DNA from 4 places in the Mesorhizobium sp. M0991 genome. Region 2 is predicted to be linked to each of the others. Evidence: predicted binding sites of a transcription regulator. Region 2 holds the regulator's gene; each other region holds the start of a gene.
What was found. Region 2 encodes PhoB, which activates phosphate uptake and scavenging genes when phosphate is short. Its sites were predicted from a motif close to TGTCATNNANCTGTCAT; they were not measured.
Positions count from the first base shown of each region.

Region 1: NKH70_RS30790 (inorganic diphosphatase) is a predicted target of PhoB. The motif match lies at 2,599-2,615, and genes of this name have one in related genera.
Region 3: NKH70_RS19295 (inorganic phosphate transporter) is a predicted target of PhoB. The motif match lies at 1,716-1,732, and genes of this name have one in related genera.
Region 4: NKH70_RS06450 (RNA degradosome polyphosphate kinase) is a predicted target of PhoB. The motif match lies at 1,595-1,611, and genes of this name have one in related genera.

Region 1 is NZ_JAMYNE010000036.1:26,775-30,584, reverse strand. Features, by position in the region: gene NKH70_RS30810 (CDP-diacylglycerol diphosphatase) at 1-80, opposite strand, end outside; gene tatB (Sec-independent protein translocase protein TatB) at 55-423, opposite strand; gene NKH70_RS30800 (hypothetical protein) at 650-1,216, shown strand; gene NKH70_RS30795 (hypothetical protein) at 1,487-1,816, shown strand; gene NKH70_RS30790 (inorganic diphosphatase) at 1,941-2,582, opposite strand; gene NKH70_RS30785 (multicopper oxidase family protein) at 3,053-3,810, shown strand, end outside.
Region 2 is NZ_JAMYNE010000006.1:225,998-229,807, reverse strand. Features, by position in the region: gene pstB (phosphate ABC transporter ATP-binding protein PstB) at 1-542, shown strand, start outside; gene phoU (phosphate signaling complex protein PhoU) at 575-1,282, shown strand; gene phoB (phosphate regulon transcriptional regulator PhoB) at 1,299-1,988, shown strand; gene NKH70_RS12170 (ROK family protein) at 1,998-3,242, opposite strand; gene xylF (D-xylose ABC transporter substrate-binding protein) at 3,529-3,810, shown strand, end outside.
Region 3 is NZ_JAMYNE010000012.1:194,364-198,173, forward strand. Features, by position in the region: gene NKH70_RS19285 (efflux RND transporter periplasmic adaptor subunit) at 1-953, opposite strand, end outside; gene NKH70_RS19290 (TetR/AcrR family transcriptional regulator) at 1,104-1,640, shown strand; gene NKH70_RS19295 (inorganic phosphate transporter) at 1,785-3,389, shown strand; gene NKH70_RS19300 (transporter) at 3,462-3,810, shown strand, end outside.
Region 4 is NZ_JAMYNE010000003.1:139,172-142,981, reverse strand. Features, by position in the region: gene NKH70_RS06450 (RNA degradosome polyphosphate kinase) at 1-1,522, opposite strand, end outside; gene NKH70_RS06445 (zinc-finger domain-containing protein) at 1,672-1,917, shown strand; gene NKH70_RS06440 (FAD-dependent monooxygenase) at 1,937-3,172, shown strand; gene NKH70_RS06435 (hypothetical protein) at 3,414-3,632, shown strand; gene NKH70_RS06430 (TIGR02117 family protein) at 3,633-3,810, opposite strand, start outside.

The sequences.
Region 1 (3,810 bases), on a different contig from region 2:
GGAGCGGCTGGGAGCCTCGCGATGGTTCCGATGGGCGACTGCTCTTCTGCCCGATCACTGGTTTGATGACGTTTCGGCATTAAACCTCGCATCCTTGGCCGTGACCGACGTCAGTTCAGATTCTGCGCCCCGCTCAGCGGCCGGATCGAGATTGCTGTCCTTCCCTACTATGGCCTTGTCAGCGCTTCGCGGCACGTCCTCCATCGCATTCTGAAGCATCGAGCGGGTTTCCTGCAGGTCGAGTTCCTTCTCGGCTTGACGTACGGCGTCGTCAAACTGCTTTCGAAAATCGCCCGCAATCCGATTGAATGTCTTCATCATTGCCCCCGCCGATCGCATGACTTTTGGAAGCTCCTCCGGGCCGAAAACAACCAGCGCCACCACGAAGATAACCAACAGGTGGGTCATGCCAAGTCCGAACATCGGTACGTCCTCTCGCGCATATCGCCGGCAGCGACAACCTCTCCGCGGTTTGCGGCGACCGATCCGGTTGAATGCCTCGACCTACGGCGCCAAATCCAACCATCATACCCTCTCGCCTGAGCCATTCCAGTATGCGGCCGCGGGAATGTCGTTCATACTTCGAGCCATGTGGCACCACTCGTCAACCCGAATATCAGGCGCACGTCTGGTAGGGATATTCGCAACCGTGCTCGCAGCAAGCGGACTCCTCGCTGGAGCCGATGGCACAAGGCCCAGAATATTTGAAGCAGGCGCCTACTCCTTTTCCGACGAACTCGGCGGATTCCGGATCATTGCCGCTTCGGGAGCCGGAACAAGGGCCGATCCCGTCGTGATCACCGAGGAACTCGAGTCGGCAAGCCCGGTAACCCTCACCATACGCGCCATCCGGCCGGTTCAGCCATTCGGTGCCTCCGGCAACTATGCCACCGGGTTCATTTCCCTAAGGATCGTTGCCCTCAACAACAGCGGTCACGCCTGGGTCGAATTCGAGTTCGAGTTGCAGGAGATTCTCAACCAGCCAAGCGATTCCAGCGACGGGCTTTCGTTCGACCAGGCGCGCCGCGAAACGGATGCAATTCGGTCCGATAGTTTCGCCGAATTCAGTCGTGAATTCGAACCTTATGACCATCTTCTGTTCCGGAAAGGCGAGGTCGATCCGCTGAGCACGGTTTCGTTCTCATTCCTGGTGACTGATTTCACGCCGACTGCGCGGTTCTATCTCGTTCAGGACCCGCGCATTCCCTCAACCTGAACGTGTCGCGCATCATCGCGGCCGTTGGTTCGAACAACGCTGCTCGTCATGCATGCCGGCAGTTTGGCAGGTGTCGTTGGGCGCGGCATGCCGATGGATTTGCTGGTCATTTTGGTCGCTTGGCCGTGCCTTTGATTCGGGCCACAAAATACGGACAACAGGGCAAAAACCGACGCGAACGACGATTGAGGATCGTGAGCGCCCGCGGTACGAGTTCTCCGCCGAGTTACTTGTGAAGCGTTCACACTAGCGACAGTTCCGGATCGTGCTATGATCTTGCGCATGAGGACGATCACGGCCTCTTACATTCTGGTTTTCGCGGCGCTCGCTGCAACGCCCGCGCGGGCCGAATGCCAGTGCCTCGCCAACGGCCACATTTTCCATCACGGCGAAATCGCTTGTCTGCAATTGCCGTCAGGTCCTGAACTCGCGCAGTGCGACATGGTTCTCAACATTTCGTCATGGAAAAAAATTCAGGATGGATGCCCCGAGGCGACGGCGCCGTTTGGCTTGCCTGTCAAAGGGGACGAGCAGAAACCAGGCGAAGGCGGAGATAAAGCCAACGATTTGGCTTTATCAACAGCAAACGCCCGGAGCTAAAGCGAAGCGCAGTTCGCGCGCATCCAACAGTGCGACGCGAGCCCAACGCATACCCTAGCGGTGTTCCAACACCGCTAGGAACCAGCCCTATGGATGAGCTTCCTGTTGAGATTCTGCTTTCCTGTCAGTCCTTCTTGTTCCGGTAGCTTTCAATGGCTTTGCCAACCATGTCGATGGCGACGTTGGCGCCACCAAAGCCGTTCAGCTCAACGGCCTTGCGGCCTTCAGGTAGCTGCTTGTAAACTCGAAAGAATGCCTCGATGCGCTGTCGTTCGATGGCCGGAAGATCATCGATGGTCTTGACCCCGTCATATTGCGGATCGATATCCGTAGCCGGCACAGCGATGATCTTGTCATCCGCTTCGCCGCCGTCGACCATGTTGAGCACGCCGATGGCGCGGACTTTGATCAGAGCACCGGGCACAACGGGTTCCCGGGTGAAGACAAGCGCATCCAACGGGTCGCCGTCGCCGCCCAACGAACTGGTAACGGAACCATAGTTGGCCGGATAGACGACCGGCATGGACTGATATCGATCGACGACGACATGGCCTGTCTCGGCATCGATCTCATATTTGGTGAAGCTTCCCGCCGGAATCTCGATAACCGTGTAAAATTCGCTGGTGTCTTTCGGCTGCGGAAAATCGAAAGCTGTGACGAATTCGGCGAAAGCGGGCTGCGTGCCCAGCAGGGCCGCAAGCGCCATGACAGTCGGCAAAGCGCGCATGGTTGTCTCCAGAGGTTGGACGGGCAGGGCGCCCTGCATCCGCCTAGCCACGTATGTGATGGCAGCATTACAGGGTTCCGTTATTGAAATTGGACGACCGTATTTGCACCGATCCTGCGGCGAGCAGAAATGGGCCGAGATAGAGCGCTGACGAGTGATGAGCGTCTATGGGCGTTTGCGTTTATGGGCGTTTAAGAGACGGTGGCCGCTTCAAATGTGCTATTTCAGGCGAGCCCATTTCCGGCAAGGGGATAGCTTGCGTCGTAACTCCTGCCAATCGGGCACGCTACACCCACAACACGCCGTTCGGCGAGAGCTGCCACGTAGACGCCTCGCGGCTCAGTGCGACGTTGTGTGGCAATCATCAAAAAGCAAGTGAAACTCCAACTTCAGTTGAAGTCCTTCGGAGACTACGCCACCTTGACCTTGAATCATTGCCAGGGTTCGAAATTCGTGAACGAAGAGACAACAACACCACGTCCGCTATACTCCACTGAAAGGGCTGCTTCATGTCGGGAATGTCGCGCAGGGGATTCTTGCTGGGCGGCACGGCAGCAGTAGCTGTCGGCGCTGCAGGCGGGCTGATTGCCGGCAGGGCCGTAGCAGCCGATCTGACCTTGCCGGTTTCAGCGATCAGTCGGTCGATTTTGCCCGGCACCGTCACCAAAGGGATGATGAGTTTCGGTGCGGGCGGGCCGCCGCCCACTCTGCGTTTATTGCGAGGTAGGCCGTTTTCCATAGACGTGGTCAATGATCTCGACGAAGCGACGAGTGTGCACTGGCATGGATTGCGCATCGCCAATGCCATGGACGGCGTGCCTTATCTCACCCAGCGTCCCATCGCGGCGGGCGAAAGCTTCCGTTACACTCTGATACCGCCGGATGCCGGCACCTATTGGTATCATCCGCATTGCAACACGCTCGATCAGATGGCCCGCGGTCTGACAGGCATGCTTGTTGTCGAAGATGACGAAGATGCCGGTTTCGACCAGGATTTGCCGCTCAATATACGCGACTTCCGTCTCGGCGAAGACGGCCAGTTCATCGAATTGGTCAAGGCACGCAACGCTGCGCGCGGCGGCACGCTGGGTACGGTCTCGACGGTAAATTGGGAAGTCACCCCGATTTACGATCTGCCGGCGGGCAGCCTTGTGCGCCTGCGTTTGGCAGTCACGGATGTCACCCGTATCGGCACTTATGACCTCGATGGCGGAACGGCCAAAGTGATCGCTCTTGATGCCAACCCGCTGCCGCAGCCTGTTGCGCC
Region 2 (3,810 bases):
ATATTCTCGACCGGTCGCAGGATCTCAATCTGCTGCGCACCAAGATCGGCATGGTGTTCCAGAAGCCGACGCCGTTCCCGATGTCGATCTACGAGAACATCGCCTTCGGCGTCAGGCTCTACGAGAATCTCGGCAAGTCCGAGATGGACGGCCGCGTCGAACAGGCGTTGAAGCGCGCCGCGCTGTGGAGCGAGGTCAAGGACAAGCTCAACGCCAGTGGCTTGAGCCTGTCCGGCGGCCAGCAGCAGCGGCTCTGTATCGCCCGCACCGTGGCCGTGAAGCCGGAAGTCATTCTGCTCGACGAACCGGCTTCGGCGCTCGACCCGTTGTCGACGGCCAAGATCGAGGAACTGATCGACGAATTGCAAGCCGACTACACGATCGTCATCGTCACTCACAACATGCAGCAGGCGGCGCGCGTGTCGCGCCAGACCGCCTTCATGTATCTGGGTGAGCTGGTCGAGTTCGACCGGACCGAGAAGATCTTCACGTCGCCCCGCGAGAAGCGCACGCAGGACTACATCACCGGCCGCTTCGGCTGAGCCGTTCCGATCATGCATATGAGGACAGGACCATGGGCGAACACACAGTCGCTTCTTTCGACGAGGATCTCGAGCAGATCAGCAAGCTGATCCGCGACATGGCCGACCTCGCCGGTTCGATGGTCGGCGGGGCGACCAAGGCCCTGTTGAATTCCGACAACGTGCTGGCGCAACGCGTCGTTTCCGACGACGCCATCATGGATGCGCGTCAACGCGAACTGGACGATCGCGCCATCACCCTGATCGCCAAACGCCAGCCGATGGCCCACGATCTTCGCCATGTCGTCGGAGCGATCCGTATGGCCGGCGACCTCGAACGCATCGGCGACCTTGCCAAGAACATCGCCAAGCGTGTGAGTGCGGTCGGCCTCAGCGTCACGCCGCGCGACCTGTCGCATTCCATCGACGCGATGGCGCAGCTGGTGCTCATCCAGGTGCAGGGCGTCATTGAGGAATATGCCGCAGGCGATGCGGCCGCGTTGGCCAAGCTGCGTGCCGCAGACGAGCGCATCGACGTCAAATACACGTCCGTGTTCCGCGAGCTGTTGACCTACATGATGGAAGATCCGCGCAACATCACCGCTTGCACGCATCTGCTGTTCTGCGCCAAGAATCTGGAGCGGATCGGCGACCATGTCACCAACATCGCCGAAAATGCGTATTATGTGCTGACCGGCGAGCAATTGCCGGTCAATCGTCCGAAGCAGGACGAAACGACAATGTCCGCGCCGGTGACATAATGGGGGTGCCCAGCCGATGATCGCACCACGCATAATGGTGGTGGAGGACGAGGAGCCGTTGGGTGTGCTGCTCCGCTACAATCTCGAATCCGAAGGCTACCAGGTCGAGGTGGTGACACGCGGCGACGAAGCCGAGATCCGTTTGCAGGAGAATGTGCCCGATCTTCTGGTGCTCGACTGGATGATACCAGCGGTTTCCGGCATCGAGCTCTGCCGCCGGTTGCGGGTGCGCCCCGAAACCGAGCGGCTGCCGATCATCATGCTGACCGCGCGCGGCGAGGAGAGCGACCGGGTGCGCGGTCTTTCGACCGGCGCCGACGACTATCTGGTCAAACCATTTTCGACACCGGAATTCATGGCCAGGGTCAAGGCGCTGCTGCGGCGCGCCAAGCCGGAAGTGTTGTCAAGCGTGCTGAAGGTCGGCGACATCGTGCTCGATCGCGAATCGCACAGGGTCTATCGCAAGAAGAGCGAAATCAGGCTCGGGCCGACCGAATTCCGGTTGCTCGAGTTCATGATGCGGCATCCGGGCCGCGTCTTCTCGCGCAGCCAGTTGCTCGATAATGTCTGGGGCGAGACGATCTATATCGACGAACGCACCGTCGACGTGCATGTCGGCCGGCTGCGCAAAGCCGTCAACAACGGCCGCATGCCTGATGTCATCCGCACCATCCGCGGTGCCGGCTACGCGATCAGGGAAGATTGATCCGCCGGGTCAGGCCACGTTCTTTCTGACGCGGGGCCTCATTTGCGCGCCCGGCGCGAAAATCTCCTGGTCGACGAAGCTTAACGCCCGCATCGCACAGCCTTCGCGGATCAGCGGCAATTCGTTCGGCTCGGTATCGAAGGAGATCGAACCCGAATGCTGGCCGCCGGCGGTCTGGGCGATGGCCTGGCGCAAGGCCGGCTCGATCAGATCGAAGGCGGCGGCACTGGCGCCGACCATCGCGACCGGTGCCGGATCGATCAGCGCGAACAGCGAGCCGAGACCGAAACCCAGCGCCTCGCCGGCCTTGCGGTAGGCCTCGCGTTCCGGCCCATCCTTCTCGCGCGCCCGGGCCGCCAGCGCGCGCATGTCGGCGTCGCTGACGTCGGCGATGGGTTCGCTGTCTTCGCTCATCTGCCTGGCGTTGCGCCAGATGGCGTAGTTGCCGGCATAGGCCTCGATGCAGCCGCGCCGCCCGCATCGGCAGAGCGCGCCGCCCGGACGATGGATCATGTGGCCAAACTCGCCGCCGGAGGAATGCGTGCCGGTGAACAGCTCGCCCTTCAACACCAGCCCCATGCCGATGCCGTGCGAAAGCAGGATGGCGATGAAGTCGTCGCGATAGCGATCCGGATCGCGCCAGCGCAAAGCCACCGCCATCATATTGCAGTCGTTCTCCACCGTGGCCGGGATGCCGAATTGATCTTCCAGCATATCGGCAAAGGCGATGTCCGTCTGCGGCGTGATCGGCGACCACAGCATGGCGCGTGCAGGGGAGTCGGTAATGCCCTGAATCGCCAGGGCGATGCGGGCGACACTGCGGACGTCAAGGTCTGGATCCTCCAGCCGGCGCCGGACGACGGCCATGCATTCGCGGATCAGCTCGTCGCGCGGCATGGTCAGCGTGTCCAGCCGGCGCTGTTCCTCGGCTACGACGTGTCCCGCATAGTCGATGATGGCGGCCGACAGGAAATTGAGCGACAACACCACGGTCAGCACCGCCGCCGCTTCCGGGTTGAGGGCGAGGCCGACCTGCGGACGACCGCGTTTCAACGAAACGGGCTCGCTTGCCTTGCTCTCGGCGAGGATGCCTTCCCGTATCAGGTCGGAGGAGATCGCCGATATGGTCGAATGGCTGAGGCCGGTGGCTGCGGCGATCTCCGTACGCGATGGCTGGCCAACCCGGCGGACTGCCGAGATCACCATCGCCCGGTTGCGCCGGCGCAAATCGTCATGGCGGATTCCGACCGACATCGTTTTGCTTTCCTCCCGGTTGCCGCGGCCGCTCATGAACCGGAAGCCGTCGGTAATGTCCGACAAATAGTGTCGGATGCAGGCAAATAGTGTCAGATGCAGGTGGCGCTGTCATCGTTTATTCCGACGCTCGAAAAAACTCTCAGACTCATCAAAATCCATCAGAATCGATGTTGACAGCAGCCGGAGATCGGGCCAGTATTTTTTCGAGGCTCGAAAAAATTAGGGGCCTCTAAGCTGGTCTTTGGGCCAATGGTCACGCCGTACGCGGCGCAGGGAGGATATGATGAAGAAATTCACGACCGCCATTCTGGCGGGTGTCGCCATGACGCTGGCGCTGGCGTCGGTGGCGCAGGCTAAAGACAAGGTCATCGGCGTTTCCTGGTCGAACTTCCAGGAAGAGCGCTGGAAGACCGACGAGGCCGCAATGAAGGCGGCCATCGAGGCCGCCGGCGACAAGTATATTTCCGCCGACGCACAGTCCAACCCCGGCAAGCAGCTCACCGACGTCGAGAGCCTGATCTCGCAGGGCGCCAACGCACTGATCATCCTGGCGCAGGACGCCTCG
Region 3 (3,810 bases), on a different contig from region 2:
TCCGGCTTCGCCTCGGGAGCCGCCCCGTTGGCTTCGGCGGATTTCGCCGCGCGCACCACGAAGACGAAGTCGCCGTACAGGCTGGAAGTCAGTGCCGTCTGCGGCAGCGCCAGCACGTTGTTCTCCTCGGGCAGTTCGATGCGCACCTGGACGAACTGGCCCGGCGTCAGCTTGCCTTCCGGATTGCCAACCTCCGCCCTCACCGTCACCAGCCGGCTCGTCGGGTCGATCTTCGGATCGATACCGCGGATGCTACCGGCGAACGGCATGTCGCCGCCGCCGACGCCCAGCCGCACCGTCTGTCCGATCTTCAGCTGCGGAAGCTGCTGCTCCGGCACGGTGAAATCGACACGCATCGTATCCATGTCCTGCAAGGTCACCACAGCGGTGCCGGGTGTGAGATACTGCCCAAGGTCGATTTTCGGAATACCGACGGTACCCTTGAAGGGGGCCGTCAACTGCTTTTGGTCGAGCACCGCTTGCAGCTTGTTTACCTGCGCGGCGGAGACCGATGCTGCTGCCTGCGCCGTGTCGAGCGTAGCGTCGGTGCCGACCCCGCGCTTCTGCAACTCAAGAGCGCGCATCAGCGTCGTCTGGTCGGATGTGGCTTGCGCCTTCGACGCAACGAGATCGGCTCGCTCGACGGCATCGTCGAGCTGCAGCAGCACGGCGTTGGCGGCGACCTTCTGATTGGCATGGAACAGGATGTCCTTGACGATGCCGGCAGTTTCGACCGTGAGGTCGACACCGCGTACGGCACTGACAGTGCCGATCGCCTCGATGCCGGGCGTCCAGGACATAGGTTTGACAATGACCGTCGACACGGTCGCGGCTGGCGGCTTCATGGTGGCGAAGAACTGTTTGATTGCATTGTCGCGGAACAGGTTGAAGCCGACGATGCCGCCGCACACCAGCACGAGCAGAATGAAGGCGATGATGAAGCGCTTGATCACGAACAGTCCCCTCGGCCATGGCCCAGCATAACGGTCGGACGACCGGAACACATACCTGTGACTGGTCCCAATTTCAAATGACGGCGATCTTACTGTACCGTCTGGACGGTCTTGTCAATTCCGCCTAAGCTAATGAATGGGGAACGCTTGATGAAGGCCCGCAGAGCAAATTCGCGCGAGAAGATTCTCGCCGCCGCCGCCGACGTGGCGCGCGAGACGGGTCCTGGCAGCCTTTCGCTGGATGCGGTCGCCAGCCGTGCCGGCGTGTCGAAAGGTGGTCTTCTCTACAATTTCCCGACCAAGGCGAAATTGATGCAGGCGCTGGTGGAGGATTACCTCAGTGCGTTCCAACAGGCGCTTGAGGCCGCCCGCACCAACGGTGTCAGCGGTGAGAGCCCGCTTGCGGCCTATATCAGGCTTTCGGCCGAGCATGCGGAGGAGTCGAAACCGTCTGCGTCCTGGATATTTTCGGCGATTGCCGAGGATCCCGATTTCCTGACGCCGATAAAATCGTTCAGGCGGCAGCTGTTCCAGCGGCTGAAGGGGGAGACTCCTAACCTCAGGGCGCTGCTGGTCTGCTATCTCGCCATCGAAGGGCTTCGCAGCATGAACCTGTTCGGTTCGGACATTCTCTCCGCCGAAGAGCGCCGGCTGCTGATATCGACGCTGCTGGAGATCGCGGAATAGTCCAGGAATGCGCCGGCCGGGTTCAGTTGCCTCGGTCGCTTCGATCGCCCGTTTGCGTCGACCCAAAGTGCCTGCCGTCACACAGGCTTCATTGTGCCGACATAGCGTCCTCCCATTCTTTGCTGCAACGCAGGAGGAGTGGGTATGGTCGATATTGTTTCAAGCGAGGCAGGAATTCCAAGGCCGGAGCATCCGCTCGACCGGCCAAGCGGCACCGGCAAATGGTTTCTGCCGGCCTTTGCCGTCATTGTTCTGGGCGGCCTTGCCTATGTCGGCTACGCGCTCAGCCAGGACCTGACCAGCACCGTCGCGGTGCCGTGGATCCTGCTTGGCCTGGCGCTGCTGATCGCGCTCGGCTTCGAATTCGTCAACGGTTTTCACGACACCGCCAATGCGGTGGCAACCGTGATCTACACGCATTCCATGCCGGCCGAGCTTGCGGTGATGTGGTCCGGCTTCTTCAACTTCCTCGGCGTGCTTACCGCCAGCGGAGCGGTCGCCTTCGGCATCATATCGCTGCTGCCGGTCGAGCTGATCCTTCAGGTCGGCTCGAGCGCGGGGCTAGCCATGGTTTTCGCGCTGCTGGTCGCAGCGATCATGTGGAACCTCGGAACCTGGTATCTCGGCCTGCCTGCCTCGAGCTCGCACACGCTGATCGGTTCGATCATCGGCGTCGGTCTCGCCAACCAGTTCATGGCCCCGGCCGGCTCCGTCACTAGCGGCGTCGACTGGTCACAGGCATCCAATGTCGGCCTGTCGCTTCTGATCTCGCCGCTGGTCGGATTCGGCCTGGCCGCGCTGCTGCTTCTGGTGATGAAGCTGCTGGTCAGGAACCGCGAGCTCTACGAGGCGCCCAAGTCGAGCGCTCCGCCGCCACTGTGGATTCGCGCGCTGCTTATCTTCACCTGCACCGGCGTGAGCTTTGCCCACGGCTCCAATGACGGGCAAAAGGGCATGGGCCTCATCATGCTCATCCTGATCGGCGTGGTGCCGACCGCCTTCGCGCTCAACCGCACACCGGACGTGAACTATCTCGAAGCTTACAAATCCGCGGCGACCCAGGTCGAAACGGTACTCGGCAAATACGTCAAGCCCGGCGTCGCTGTGACCGACGCGGCGACCGTGGTCGGCGACGCCGTTCGCACCAAGACCTGGAAGGACGAGACCACGCCTGCCCTGCAGAGCTTCATCCACGACACCAGCGCCATGTTGTCGCCCTATCCGTCCGTGGAAAAGCTGCCGACAACGCTGGTCAGCAACGCCCGCAACAACATCTATCTTACCGGTGAAGCGCTGAAGCTGATCGACAAGAGGAAGCTGCTGCCGATGCAGGCAGACGACCTGAAGGCGGTGACGACCTATCATAAGGCCGTCGACAACGCGACGAAGTTCATCCCGCTCTGGGTCAAGGTCGCCATCGCGCTGGCGCTCGGCCTCGGCACCATGGTCGGCTGGAAGCGCATCGTCGTCACCGTCGGCGAGAAGATCGGCAAAAGCCATCTGACCTACGGCCAGGGCGCGTCCGCCGAGCTTGTCGCGATGGCGACGATCGCATCGGCCGACTATCTCGGCCTGCCGGTCTCAACCACCCATGTGCTGTCGTCGGGCGTTGCCGGCACCATGGCGGCGAATGGTTCGGGCCTGCAATGGTCGACGGTGCGCAACATGCTGATGGCCTGGATACTGACCCTTCCGGCCTCCATCTGTCTTGCCTTCGTGCTGTTCGTCATCTTCCGCCAGGTATTCTGAGCGGGGGCAGGGTTTGACCAGAATGTCGCGGCGCCGCCCGGATCATCTGAACGTGCATCGTTTCGGCCGGCCATGAATGACGCATCGCATCTGACATTGCTCGCCGCGGACGATCAGCACCATACTCCTGGGCTGGTCTGGGCCTATCATGCCGCTCCCGGCAAAGCTCCCGAACCGCTGGCGCCCCGAGACATAGAACCCGCGCTGGCCTCAGCGGACGGCTGGGTCTGGCTGCATGTCGACCTAGTCGACCGGCGCGCCCATTCCTGGGTCAGCCACGCCTGCGCGCTGCCGGCGTCGGCTCATGCGATCCTCGAAGGACATGAGGACAGCCTGGTGCTGGCGCATGAGAATGGCGTCGTTCACGGCATTTCGGCCGACCTGCATGGCGAGATCGCCCATCAGTCGACGACCATCGGCA
Region 4 (3,810 bases), on a different contig from region 2:
AGCCGGTGATGAAGTTGAACAATTGCGCAACATCGCGCGCGATCGTCGGGTCGGTGGTGAAGAAGGACAGGTCGGTGTAGATGCGGGCGGTGACCGGGTGGTAGTTGCCGGTGCCGAGATGCACGTAATTGCGTAGCCTGCCGTCCTCGCGCCGCACGACCAGCGACATCTTTGCGTGGGTCTTCAGCTCGAGGAAGCCGAAGACAACCTGGACGCCGGCGCGCTCGAGGTCGCGGGCCCAGCGGATGTTGGCCTCCTCGTCGAAACGCGCCTTGAGCTCGACCAGCGCCGTCACCGACTTGCCGGCTTCCGCCGCATCGACCAAAGCCCGCACGATCGGGCTGTCGTTGGAGGTGCGATAGAGCGTCTGCTTGATCGCCACCACTTCCGGATCGGCCATCGCCTGGCGCAGGAACTGCACCACCACGTCGAAGGATTCGTAAGGGTGGTGGACGATGATGTCCTTCTCGCGGATGGCGGCAAAGCAATCGCCGCCGTGCTCACGGATGCGCTCGGGGAAGCGCGGATTGTAGGGCGTGAACTTCAGATCGTCGCGGGCGACGGCGACGATCTCCGAGATCTGGCTAAGCGCCAGCGGGCCGGTAAGCACGCTGATGCGGCTGGCCGAGACGCCGAGCTCGCCGGCGACGAAATCGCGCAATTCGGCCGGCATCAGCCTGTCGAACTCGATGCGGATGACCGAGCCGCGGCGTCGCCGCTTCAGCGCCGTCTCGAACAGCCGCACCAGATCCTCGGATTCTTCCTCGACCTCGATATCGCTGTCGCGGATAATGCGGAACGTGCCGGAGCCCTTGACCTCATAACCGGGGAACAGCTTGCCGATGTAGAGGCTGACCGCCTCTTCGAGCGGAACGAAGCGGACGTGATGCTTGCGATCCGGCAAGCGGATGAAGCGCCTCAGCGCCACCGGCAGGCGCAAAAGCGCGCTCATTTCCTCGCCGTTCTTGCGGTGGCGCAATTGCAGCGCCATCGAGAAACCGAGATTGGGAATGAACGGAAACGGATGCGCCGGGTCGATCGACAGCGGCGTCAGGACCGGAAACACCTGCTCCTGGAAATGGTCCTCGAGCCAGGTCTTCTCGTCCTTGGTCAGGGCATCGCGGGTGATGCTCTCGATGCCTTCCTTGTTGAGCTGCAGCATCAGCGCCGAAAGGCTGTTCTGCTGGTCCTCCTGCAGGCGCTCGACCTCGCGCAGCAATTGTTCGAGTTGCTGCTCGGGTGTGCGGCCGTCCGGGCTCTTCAGCACGATGCCCTCGCGCACCTGGCCGGCAAGACCGGCGACGCGGACCATGAAGAACTCGTCGAGATTGGCGGCCGATATCGACAGGAAGCGAACCCGCTCGAGCAGCGGATGATTGGCGTTCAGCGATTCCTCGAGCACGCGCCGGTTGAATTGCAGCCAGGAAAACTCGCGGTTGACGAAGCGGTCAGGATTGCCGCCTTCGCGGCTCGCCGCCTCGATGGTGATGAATTCGTTCTGGACCGGCTTCAGTTCGTTCATAGTTCCTGCTCTTCTCACACCTGTCCGCGGATTACGGTGTTACCGGCTTAACTTATCCTCTGACAGGCTTTTGCGACAGTTTCATTTCATCGATCTTGCAAAGAGACGGGTTATGATCCAGATGCAACCGACAAGATCAGGAGACGACGATGGCAGGCGGTTCCATTCCCCATTTCCAGAACGATGCGGGCTATCCGGCAATCGACATCGGCGTCATGGAATTCATGTGCACCGGCGCCAATCCGCCTTTCGATCACCCGCATGTATTTCTCGACATGGGCGACGACAATGAAAAAGTCTGCCCCTATTGCTCGACGCTCTATCGCTATTCGCCGAAGCTGAAGGCATTGGAAACGCAGCCGCCGGGCTGCCTCTATATCGACCAGGCCGCCTGATTCTTCCGCGACAAGCCTGATGCAGGAAACGCAGTCCCGGCAGGTCGTCATCGCCGGGGCGGGCGTCGCCGGGCTGACCGCGGCACTGGCCTTCGCCGACCGCGGCTATCGGATAAAACTGTTCGAACAGGCGCAGCACCTCGAGGCTGCCGGCGCCGGCATCCAGCTTTCGCCCAATGCGACACGCATTCTTCGACAATTAGGCGTACTCGATCGGCTGTTGCCGACGGCGGTGCGGCCGGAGGCGGTCGTACTCAAGGATGCCCCCACGCTGCGCGAGCTGGCGCGCGTACCGCTTGGCCAGGCAGCCGAAACGCGCTGGGGAGCGCCCTATCTCGTCGCCCACCGCGCGGATCTGCAGTCAGCGCTGATGGAGCGGATAGCCGAGCGGCCCGGCATCGAACTTGTCACCGGCGTTCTCGTCGTCAGTGCCGCCGTCAAACCCAATGGCATCGCCGCAACGATAGAGGTTGCCGGCACGGCCATCGAAACGGAAGCATCGTTGCTGATCGGCGCGGATGGCGTCTGGTCGTCGGTGCGAGAAACGCTTGCCCGCAACGCGGCCGAATTCGGTAGTAGCCGGTTTTCAGGTGAGCTGGCGTGGCGCGCCACCGTCGGTGCCGACAGCCCTGCCGGACAAACCTTTGCAGCGATCGGTGCGCCCGATTGCGTTACTGCATTCCTCTATCCCGGCTTCCATATGGTCGCCTATCCGGTGAGCCGTGGCACTGTCTTCAACCTCGCGGCCTTCACCAGGGGCGAGCGCATCGCCGAGGGCTGGTCGGGGCATGCCGACCCCGCCAGCCTCTCAAGCGCCATGCGCGATACCGCGCCGGCGCTGGTCCGTCTGGTGAGCGAGGCCGCGCCGTGGACGGCATGGCCGATCCACACCGTCGAGCAGCGGCGGTGGACGACGCCGGAAGGCATCGCGCTGATCGGCGATGCGGCGCATGCGATGACGCCCTTTGCCGCACAGGGCGCGGCGATGGCGATCGAGGACGCGGCGACGCTTGCCGGCTTCGTTGCCGCTTCGCCAGCCGATCTTGAGGGGGCGCTTGCCGCCTGGGAACAGGCGCGGCGGCCGCGCGTCGCCCAGGTCGCCCGCCGCGGCGCCGTCAACCGCCTCGCCTGGCACGCGGCCGGGCCGGTGGCGATGGCCCGCAACCTGTTCCTGGCGATGCGCTCACCCGAAAAACTCGCCGCCGATCTCGACTGGCTCTATGGCTGGCGGGCGTTGGACGATGGCGCGCGATGATACGCACGACAGGCTGGCGGGACAGCGCCCCTCTCTGTCCTGCCGGACATCTCCCCCACTTGGGGGGAGATTGGCCACCACATATTGCCTTTCGCCAATCTTCAAGGTTGCATGACCTAGCAAGGCACCGAAGCCGCTAATCTCCCCCCTCGTGGGGGAGATGTCCGGCAGGACAGAGGGGGCGCGAAGGAATGAGAGGTTAGCATTCGACAGCAATACCCCCGCCTAGTAAGAACGAGCTATGGCCAAGGTCATCCGATACGCATTTGACCCAACAAATTCGCCTCCGCTGACAGATGTCCAGAAAGCGGAAATCGCAGCGCTGAAAGCACGTTCGACGGATGATGTCGATACGAACGACATCCCTGAATTGACCGAAGAATTCTGGCAGAGCGCTGTCCGAAATCCATATTTCAAGCGGATCGGCCGGACCGCAGAACCGATTGATGAGCCTAAATAGCTAATTGTAAAGCCGCATCGACAGGCCGAGCGAGGCTGGCAGCGGGTTCCACCAGCCGGTGCGCAGGCCGGCCGTGCGCAGTGCCGCCGCCGTCCAGGTGTTGCAGCCGATCAGCGCATTGAAATGGCCATTGGCTTCGAAGAACCGGTCGAAGCGGGAATAGGCCGCATTCTCGATC